3 regions of the Marinitoga sp. 38H-ov genome follow, and region 2 is predicted to be linked to each of the others. Evidence: riboswitches for the same ligand, from Rfam matches in the RefSeq annotation. Region 2 holds a riboswitch; each other region holds the start of a gene.
What was found. A riboswitch is a leader RNA that binds a small molecule or an ion and turns the genes downstream of it on or off. The one in region 2 is predicted to bind cobalamin.

Region 1 (3,296 bases), on a different contig from region 2:
ATATTATCATATATATTTGTTATATTCATAACTAAAAAAATAATAAAAAAAATAGATGGTATGACAGGGGATACAATAGGATTAGTAATTGAGTTATCACAAACATTTTATTTAATAAGTATATATATATTGAGAGGTATATTATGAAGTTAATATTAATAAGACATGTTGAAACAGAAGCGAATATAAGAGGAATATTTAGTGGTTGGAGTAATTATAATATTACAGAAAATGGATTAAAACAAATTAATGTATTAAAAAAAATATTTAAAAACAAATATGCTGATTATATAATTTCTAGTCCATTGTACAGAGCATATTACACAGCTTTAGAAATATCAAAGGTATTAAATAATAAAATTATTATTGATGAAAGAATGAAAGAAATAAATTTCGGTATTTTTGATGGAAAAACAATAGAAGAAATAAAAGAAAAATATTATAATGAATATATGTTATGGATGGAAGATTATAGGAAATACTGTTTTCCAAAAGGAGAATGTTATACATCATTCTTTAAAAGAATAGATGAATTTTTATCAAAGTTAGATAAAAATAAAAGATATATTATAGTTACACATGGAGGAGTAATTAATTATATTATGGAAAAATATTCATATATAAAATTTGATAGATATACGGAGGTGGAAATATAATCAAAGTAAGAGATTTAACAATAGTAGATTTAGGAAATAAAGAACTAATAATATCATGTGATTCATCTGGTGCTATTGGCAATAAAGAGATGGATGTGGTAAAAGTTTCACCAGATATTGTTGGTTATTATGGAGCACATGTAGCATTGTGTGAAAATATAGCATATGGAGCAACGCCTATAACAATTGTAAATACATTATCAGTTGAAATGAATAATACAGGGAAAGAGATTATAAAAGGAATAAGAAGAGCAATTGATTTAATAAATATAGATGTAATAATTACAGGAAGTACAGAAGAGAATTTTCCAACAATACAAACAGGAATAGGTATTACAGTTATAGGTATTAAAGAAAAAAATATTAACTTTAAAACAGAAAAAGATGACATTGCAGTATTAATAGGTTTGCCTAAATTAGGAGAAGAGGTATTAAAGAGCAAAGAAATTCTTAGATTGGATATATTAAAAACTTTAAGAAATAGTAATTATTTACATGAAATAGTGCCTGTGGGTTCAAAAGGAATTTTTCATGAGATTAATGAAATATCCAAGATATGGAATTTAGAATTTAATTTATTTAATAATAATATTGATCTATATAAAAGTGCTGGACCAGCAACATGTGCAATAATAACTTTAAAGGAAGAAAATTTAAAAAATATAAATATAGATATTCCAATAAACATTTTAGGAAAATTTAATTAAATACCTCCGGATTAAAGGTGCAAGGGAAGATGGTGAAAATCCATCACGGCCCCGCCACCGTAACTGGGGACGAAACCAACAAAATGCCACTGGGAAACTGGGAAGGCGTTGGGAGTAGAATGATCCAGAAGTCGGGAGACCTACCTTTAGTCCTAAGGTATTCCCATTCGCGAGGGCGATATGGGAGAAATTTTTATATATATTAGGAGGTGTAGTATGAAGATTCATGAATTTGTTGGCAAATCCTTTCTAAAGGACTATGGTATTAAAGTCCCTGAATCATATTTGATTAGGGAAGATTATGAAATTAAGTTTTTACCAGCTGTATTAAAATCTCAGGTATTAGTTGGTGGAAGAATGAAGGCTGGAGGAGTATTATTTGCACATGACGAAGATGATTTTAGGAAAAAGGTAAAGGAATTATTGAAAAAGGAGATTAAAGGAGAAAAGCCATATGGAGTATTAGTAGAAAAAATGATACCTATACAAAAAGAATATTATATTTCTTTAATATTAGACAGAGAAGAAAAGAATATTAGTATATTGTATTCTGAAAAAGGTGGAATTGATATAGAAGATAATAAGGATAGTATTATTAAAACAAATTTTGATGAATTTCATGACAAGATTCCACAAAAAATATCAAAAATATTACCTAATCTAAGGAAATTATTTAGGGAAAAAGATTTAACGTTATTAGAAATAAACCCTTTAGTTGAAGATGTTGATGGTAATTTATATGCACTTGATATAGTAATACATTTAGATGATAATGCTATATTTAGACAAGAATGGGCAAAAGAATTTATTGAAGATGAGTATCCATTTCACTTTGTTAAATTAGATGGAGATATCGGGATAATTGGATGTGGTGCAGGTATAGTTATGGCAACTATGGATGCTGTAAAATTATCTGGAGGGAATCCAGCAGATTTTCTTGATTTAGGTGGTGGTGCTGAAAAAGGAATAACTATACAAGCATTAGAATTATTAAAAAGTTATGGAATAAAAAAAATAATATTAAATATTTTTGGTGGAATAACAAAATGTGATGAAATTTCTTTGGCTTTAGTAGAATTTAAAACTAATAACCCAGATATAGAATTGTATATAAGATTAACAGGTACAAATGAAGATATAGCAAAAAAAATATTAAAAGAGAATAATATGAATTATTATGAAGATATGTATAGTATGATAACTGATGCAGTCAAGGTGGTGAGTTTAAATGATTAATGGAAATGAAAGAGTTTGTGTTCAAGGTATAACAGGAAAATACGGGAAATTACATACTGAAAAGATGTTAAAATATGGAACTAATATAGTATGCGGTGTTTCAAAGAATAAAAGTGTAAAGTATATAAATGGAGTTGAAGTGTTAGATAATATGTACGATGCTGTTAAAAAGCATAATGTAGATACTTCAATTGTTTTTGTTCCTGCTCCATATGCAAAAGAAGCGGTTTTTGAAGCGATAAATGCAGGAGTAAAAAAAATTATTATTATAACAGAGCATATACCTCAACAAGATATGTTAGATATATATAATATATCTAAGGATAATGATGTAATAATAATAGGGCCAAATTGTCCAGGTGTAATTTTGCCTGGTATATCAAAAATTGGTATAATGCCAGAAAGAGCATTTAAACCAGGAGATATAGCTGTTATTTCAAGAAGCGGTACATTAATGTATGAAATTTCTAATTATTTATCATTATATTCTAGTGGAATAAAAGTTGGAATTGGTTTAGGTGGAGATCCAATTATAGGTACTTCTATAGAAGATGCATTTGATTATATTATGAAAGAAAATATAAAAAAGGTTGTTGTTATTGGTGAAGTAGGAGGAAATGATGAAATAAAAGGTATTGAAAAGGCTTTAGAAAAAGGATATAATGGAGATATAAAAGTGTTTTTTGCTGGTAGAACA
Region 2 (3,296 bases):
CATACTATATTACCAGTACTTCCCATTAACCAAAAATTTACGTGTAGTAAATTTTGCCAAAAAAGTACTGTAAAAAGAGTTGATATAGAATTAAAAACAAACCCTACAATAACACCGCTTAAAATTAAAGAGACTACGGGAATCTTTTTTCCTTCTTTAGCAAGAGTAAAGGTAATAGCAGTAGCAATTAAAGCTGAAATAAAAGCAAAAAATTCAATTCCAAACGGTAAATCTATACCATATACGCTTTTTAAAGCTGTATACATTACAGCACCAAAACTTGCACCAGACGAGATACCTATAATAAACGGATCTGCAAGAGGATTTTTAATAATCATTTGAAAATCATTACCAGCTATTGCAAGAATAGCGCCTATTAGTATAGTTCCAATAACTCTTGGTAGTCTAATGTTAAATATTATCCTATTGTATAATACATTATCAGATTTATTTAAAAATGAGAGTATAACCTCATTAAAAGGTATTTTTACTGTACCTAATGATGTGAATAATATTATAGATAAAATAATTAAAATAATTCCGATAATAAGGGAAAAAATCGGGGAAAAATTCCCCGAAATTAATTTTTTCATTTATTTTCACTGAAGAGCTGATTAATCTCTCCTAATAAATCTATTAATTCTGTATTTGATAGAGATGCTTTGTTGCCATCAATAATAAATACTTTTTTGTTTTTTACAGCATTTATATCTTTAAATTGTTCCGCATTCATTATTAAATCATATGCTCCTTTGTCACCTGGATAATATCCTGGAACCAATATAATATCTGGGTTTTCTTTAATTACAAATTCAGGACCTACAGAAAACCAACCATTATTACCGGAATACGGAGCAGCAACATTAACTCCACCTGCATATATAATAATTTCATTTAAAAAAGAACCTGTACCACTTGTCCACATTTGAGAAACGCTTCCATATGCCATTAAATATAAAACTTTTGGTTTATCATTCCAAGAAAATGCATTTTTTGCAATATTTAACATTCTAGCTCTTAATTTTTGTGCGTAATCTTGAGCTGTTTTTTCTTTTCCTAATATTACTCCAATAAGAGATAAATCTCTAAATACTTCATTTAAATTGGTAGGGTTAACAACAAATGATTTTATTCCAAATTTTTCTAATTTAGAAACTTCACCTTCTTGGAATCCTCCTGTTAATAATACAACATCAGGATTTAAAGAAATAATTTTTTCCACATTTAAAGGCACCATTTTTCCTATTCTTTCAACGTCAGTAATGTAATTATCATAATCCGTAACTCCGACAACCCTATCTTTAGCACCAAGTTTTACAATATAATCTGATATAGAAGGAGCTGCGACAACAATTCTTTCAACTTCTTTTTCAAAAACAACAACTCTACCTAAATCATCAACCAATGTTATAGGTTGGAATGCAAATAATGATAATGAAAATACCAATAATACTGCTAAAATGACTTTTTTCATATAATCCCTCCTGTATAAAATTTATATCCATCTTCCTCTCGCGAGAAGATGGAGCAAATTCTTTTAAAGTAGGTCTCCCGGCTTGTGGATCATTCTACTTCCAGCTCCTTCCCGGAAAATTCCAGTGGCATAATGCTGGTTTCGTCCCCACTCACGGTGGCGCGACCGCAACGGATTTTCACCGTTTTCCCTTACACTTTAAAAGAATTTATTAAATTGTCTAATATATTATACCATAAACTTATAAGAAATTAATATAAAAAACCCCGAGATTATTCTCGGGGATTGAAATTAATTTGTAGCAATATTTCCAAAGTTTATCCAGTCTAAATCTTTTTCGAGTGTAAAAGCATATGGCGCACCAGTATCGCTTAATATTACTAAACCATTTTCACCATCTGCTACTAAGGTATAGTCATTTGTAACGTTCTTATAAATAGTAGAATAACATGAACCTTGAGTATTATATTCGGATGCAATATAATTATTATCACTATCGCTGTCTGAAGTAGAAGAATCAAAAACATCAGCATTTGTTAATTGTGTAGGATCATTTACGCGCATAACAACTACCCCTCTATTTCCAGCAGCTAGTTGATAATATTCACTTGCTCTTTGTTCAATTCCGGTAATTATAGCATCATCAAATTTAATTCCACCTCTTGAAGACCATGTGATTGTTATTGGAGGTCCAGCTGAATATGAATAATTAACAACATTTAATCCTTGAGTTCCATCAGCTACATAAACATCATTGTTTGCAGCATCAACGTATAAATCAAAAGCAGTTCCTGAAGTATTGTAATTTGGATGTGATGGAACTGGGATAGATGGATCATCAGGTATTGCTATATCAAGTAATACTATGCCATTATCGCCATCAGCTACTATCAATGCAGGATTACCTGAACCATCATAATCATCATCATAACCTATAGCCATAGCTACTCCTTTAGTGTCGAACTTTTTCTTAAATACAGGTTCTCTTGCATTAGTTTGATCTTTTATATCATATACTAATAAACCACCTAAACCATCTGCTACATATAGATATTCATTACCAGAAATATCAAAGGTTCCATCTACAGCATATGGATAAACATCATAAACATAGCCGTCAGTATCAATATTATATTTTGGAGATGATGGTGTACCAAAATTAATCATGTCAATATCAGCAGCATTCTCAAATGGAGTATCATTGTCACTATCATCAGCATTAATTACAGAAATGCCTTTAGGACCATTTGCAACATAAATTAAATATTCTTCATTACCTCCACCATCATCATGTTTAACATATTTAACAGATCTTGCATAACCAGGTGTTTTTATAGTTTTAATGAGTGTAGGATTAGTAATATTCACAAAATTTGCCCCAGCATCATAAATCTTAACGCCATTGTCACCATCAGCTACTATTATATATTGATTTTCTGCTATATCAACATCTCTAGCAACGGAGCCATTATCTAAAGAACCAAGTAATGATAAATTATTTACATCAATGATATTTAATCCATTATAATCGTCACCAATAAATCCAGTACCACCGTCAACGGATATACCTTTTGCATAACCTGCTGTATTATAAACTCCTTCATAAGACAATGTATCCTTTTTTAATTTAACTAATCCATTTGATCCATCAGCAACAAATACATATTCTCCTTGAACATCTATACCTTCTGCAAAACCTAATGTATTATATGAAGTAACCTCACTAGGATTTGTTTTATCACTTACATCTATTTTATAAACGCCGTTTTCTCCAGCAGCAACATAAGCATAATTTCCATCAACAGCAACATCTTTAGCTTCA
Region 3 (3,296 bases), on a different contig from region 2:
AAAAAATAATAGAAAAAATACCATTAAAAAAAGGTGCTATGTTACTTATAACATTAGGAGAAAAGGGTTGTATTGCAAAATATAATGATATAGAAATGATTATTCCTGGATATAATGTTTCGCCTGTAGATGCAACAGGTTGTGGAGATGCATTTACAGGAGCAATTATTTATAATTATATAAAAGGTGAAAGAGATATATTTAAATTAGGAAAATTTGCTAATGCTGTTGCAGCAAAGGTAATAACAAAATTAGGTGGTGTTGATTCTATTCCTTATTATGATGAAGTAGTTGAGTTTATAAGGGATAAAAATTCTTATTTATAATTTTTATTAATTTTATTTCAATAGTTTAAATTCGTATTATTTTTATTATCGTGCATATACTTTGGCCATGAAGTATCTGCTAATATAATACTTATTGCATATAATTTATTAGTAAAACCACCGCCTATATACAAAACCCCATTTTTTATAGCTCCACTTGAATAAAATAATTTATCTCCTGCATAGTAATCTCATAGTTTTTATCCGTTTTCGTTAATGGCATAAATATAATTATCAATACTACTAAAGTATATAACTTCATCATTTCTAATAACATGTGTAGAAAAAATCCAAATATTTTCTCCATTTTTTATAGAATACAAATATCCTAAATCTCTTACGAATATACTTTCTTTGCCTAACAATAATTTTATAATATGCCCTTAAATTTAATAATTTTCCGATAAAAATATAGTCTAAATTAGCTAATTCGCTATATTCTCCAGTTTTCTTATCATTTTCTACGATTCTCAATAGTTTTAATGTCTTCTCTTTGATTATTAATTCTATATTAGTTTATCAACTACAATAATGTTTTCTTTCCGGAAAGGTAAGATTACGCTATTTTGTTATATGCAGGATTGTTTTCAAAACTATATATTCCTATTTTCACAGTATTTGGAAATGAAATAGAAGATAAAAAATCATAAGAAAAATTATTAAATTGCAACCTCTAAATTTAATGTATATATAAAAAAGTTAACCTTATATAATTATATCACCTTAAAAACATATTTTTATATATTTATATTTGTCTTTAATTAAAATTTGTTAATATATAAAGAGTAATTTTATTTTTTATATTATTTTTGATATAATATAGTATCTAATAAAAAGTAAATAAAATATTATCTTATTATAGGGAACATTGGTGAAAGTCCAAGGCTGCCCAGCAACCGTAACCAGGGACGAAATTCACTTAATGCCACTGGGAAACTGGGAAGGCGTGAAAAGTAGGGTGATCTGGAAGCCGGGATACCTATATAAGATATATTTATTCCACGAAAGCTAAGGGCTTTTTGTGGAAAATTTGTTTTAGATTTAAGGAGGTAAAATATGAAAATTTTTAGTTCATGGAGTGGAGGTAAGGATTCTACTTTAGCATTATATTATGGGATAAAAAAATATAAGAAAATTGATTATATTTTTACAATGTTATCAGAAGATTGTATTCATTCTAGAGCACATGGGTTAAATATAAATATTTTGAAAAGACAATCTAAGAGTTTAAATATAAAATTAATAACTAAATGTAGTACATGGGGTGATTATGAAAAAAATTTTTTAGATTTTTTAGAAGAATATGTGAGAGAGGGTATAGGGATTTTTGGAGATATAGATCTTCAGGAGCATTTAGATTGGGTGAATAATGTATGTAGTAAAAAAAATGTTGTTGCATATGAACCATTATGGCAAAGAGAGAGAGAAGATATAGTTTTGGAATTTTTAAATTTAGGATTTAAAGCAAAAATTATTGCTATAAAAAAAGGTATAGGTATAGAAAATTATTTAGGTAAAGATTTATCTTTTGATCTTGTTGAAGAATTTAAAAAAATAGGAATAGATGCTTGTGGTGAAAATGGTGAATTTCATACATTTGTATATGATGGACCTATATTTAATGAAGAAATAAAATTTAGTATTAAATCTACTGTAGAAAAAAATAATACACTAGTTTTAGAATTAATATAAAAATTATAACGGAAGATACTGAGGAGTGGTATTTTGAAAATAATGATTCAAGGTACTTCATCGGATTGTGGAAAAACTACTTTTGTTACTGCATTATGTAGAATATTTAAAGAAGATGGAATAAATGTATCTCCATTTAAAGCTCAAAATATTTCTTTAAATTCATATGTTGATATTAATGGAAATGAATTTGCGTGGTCTCAATATATTCAAGCTATAGCTTCAAAAACAGAACCTAATGTATATATGAATCCTATTCTTTTGAAGCCGCAAGGTAATGGTATGGTTCAATTAATAGTTTTGGGGAAAATATATAAGACAATACATTTTAGCGAATATGAAAATTATAAAAAAGAAATGAAAAAGGTGATAATAGATTCATTTAATTATTTAAGTAATAAATTTGATGCGATTATTATAGAAGGAGCTGGAAGTCCGGCTGAAATAAATATAAAAGATAAAGATATCTCCAATATGTGGGTAGCAAAAAATGTTAATTCAAATGTTTTATTGGTTAGTGATATAGATAGAGGAGGAGCTTTTGCTTCATTGTATGGAACATATTATTTAATGGAAGATGAAAAGGATTACATCAAAGGGTTTATTATAAATAAATTTAGGGGTGAAAAGAAGCTTTTAAATTCTGGTTTATTAAAATTAGAAAAATTAACAGGTATTCCAACTTTAGGAGTTATACCTTGGATAGATATAAAATATGGAGACGAAGATGGAGCTTCGTTGAAAAATAAAAAAATAAAGAAATCAAAAATAAATATTTACGTAATAAAAATTCCCAGCATTTCTAATTTTACGGATTTTGCACCTTTTAATTATGATGAAAATGTGAATTTAGAGTATATTGAGGATATTAATAAAATTGATGAAGCAGATATGATAATAATTCCTGGTAGTAAAAATACTATAAGAGATTTAAGATGGATGAAAGAAAAAGGTTTCTTTGAAAGAATAAAATGTTTTAAAGGTATAGTTTTTGGAATATGTGGAGGATTTCAAATTATGGGAAAGGAGATAATTGATGTATATGGCTTAGAGATTGGTGAATATCAAAAGGAAAAAGGTTTTGGATTTTTTAATTTTACAACTAGAATGTTAGATAAAAAAATAACAAAACAATTTAGAGGTAAATATAAAGGAATTGAAATATATGGTTACGAAATTCATATTGGCGAAAGTAATATAAATACTCCCGTTTTAAATATTGATAATAAATATATAGGAACATATATACATGGAATTTTTAATTCAGGTGAATTTAGA

Region 1: linked by a shared signal. The riboswitch ahead of AS160_RS04980 (ATP-grasp domain-containing protein) and the one ahead of AS160_RS06660 (ABC transporter substrate-binding protein) in region 2 are both predicted to bind cobalamin.
Region 3: linked by a shared signal. The riboswitch ahead of AS160_RS00645 (diphthine--ammonia ligase) and the one ahead of AS160_RS06660 (ABC transporter substrate-binding protein) in region 2 are both predicted to bind cobalamin.

Annotation. Positions count from the first base shown of each region.
Region 1 covers NZ_LNGH01000015.1:1,900-5,195, forward strand. The annotation lists gene cobS (adenosylcobinamide-GDP ribazoletransferase) at 1-147, shown strand, start outside; gene AS160_RS04970 (histidine phosphatase family protein) at 144-656, shown strand; gene AS160_RS04975 (AIR synthase related protein) at 677-1,363, shown strand; cobalamin riboswitch at 1,362-1,526, shown strand; gene AS160_RS04980 (ATP-grasp domain-containing protein) at 1,580-2,599, shown strand; gene AS160_RS04985 (CoA-binding protein) at 2,592-3,296, shown strand, end outside.
Region 2 covers NZ_LNGH01000020.1:16,176-19,471, reverse strand. The annotation lists gene AS160_RS06665 (iron ABC transporter permease) at 1-593, opposite strand, end outside; gene AS160_RS06660 (ABC transporter substrate-binding protein) at 590-1,474, opposite strand; cobalamin riboswitch at 1,524-1,690, opposite strand; gene AS160_RS06655 (hypothetical protein) at 1,766-3,296, opposite strand, start outside.
Region 3 covers NZ_LNGH01000002.1:102,403-105,698, reverse strand. The annotation lists gene AS160_RS00655 (carbohydrate kinase) at 1-326, shown strand, start outside; gene AS160_RS00650 (PQQ-like beta-propeller repeat protein) at 527-691, opposite strand; cobalamin riboswitch at 1,139-1,328, shown strand; gene AS160_RS00645 (diphthine--ammonia ligase) at 1,383-2,018, shown strand; gene AS160_RS00640 (cobyric acid synthase) at 2,061-3,296, shown strand, end outside.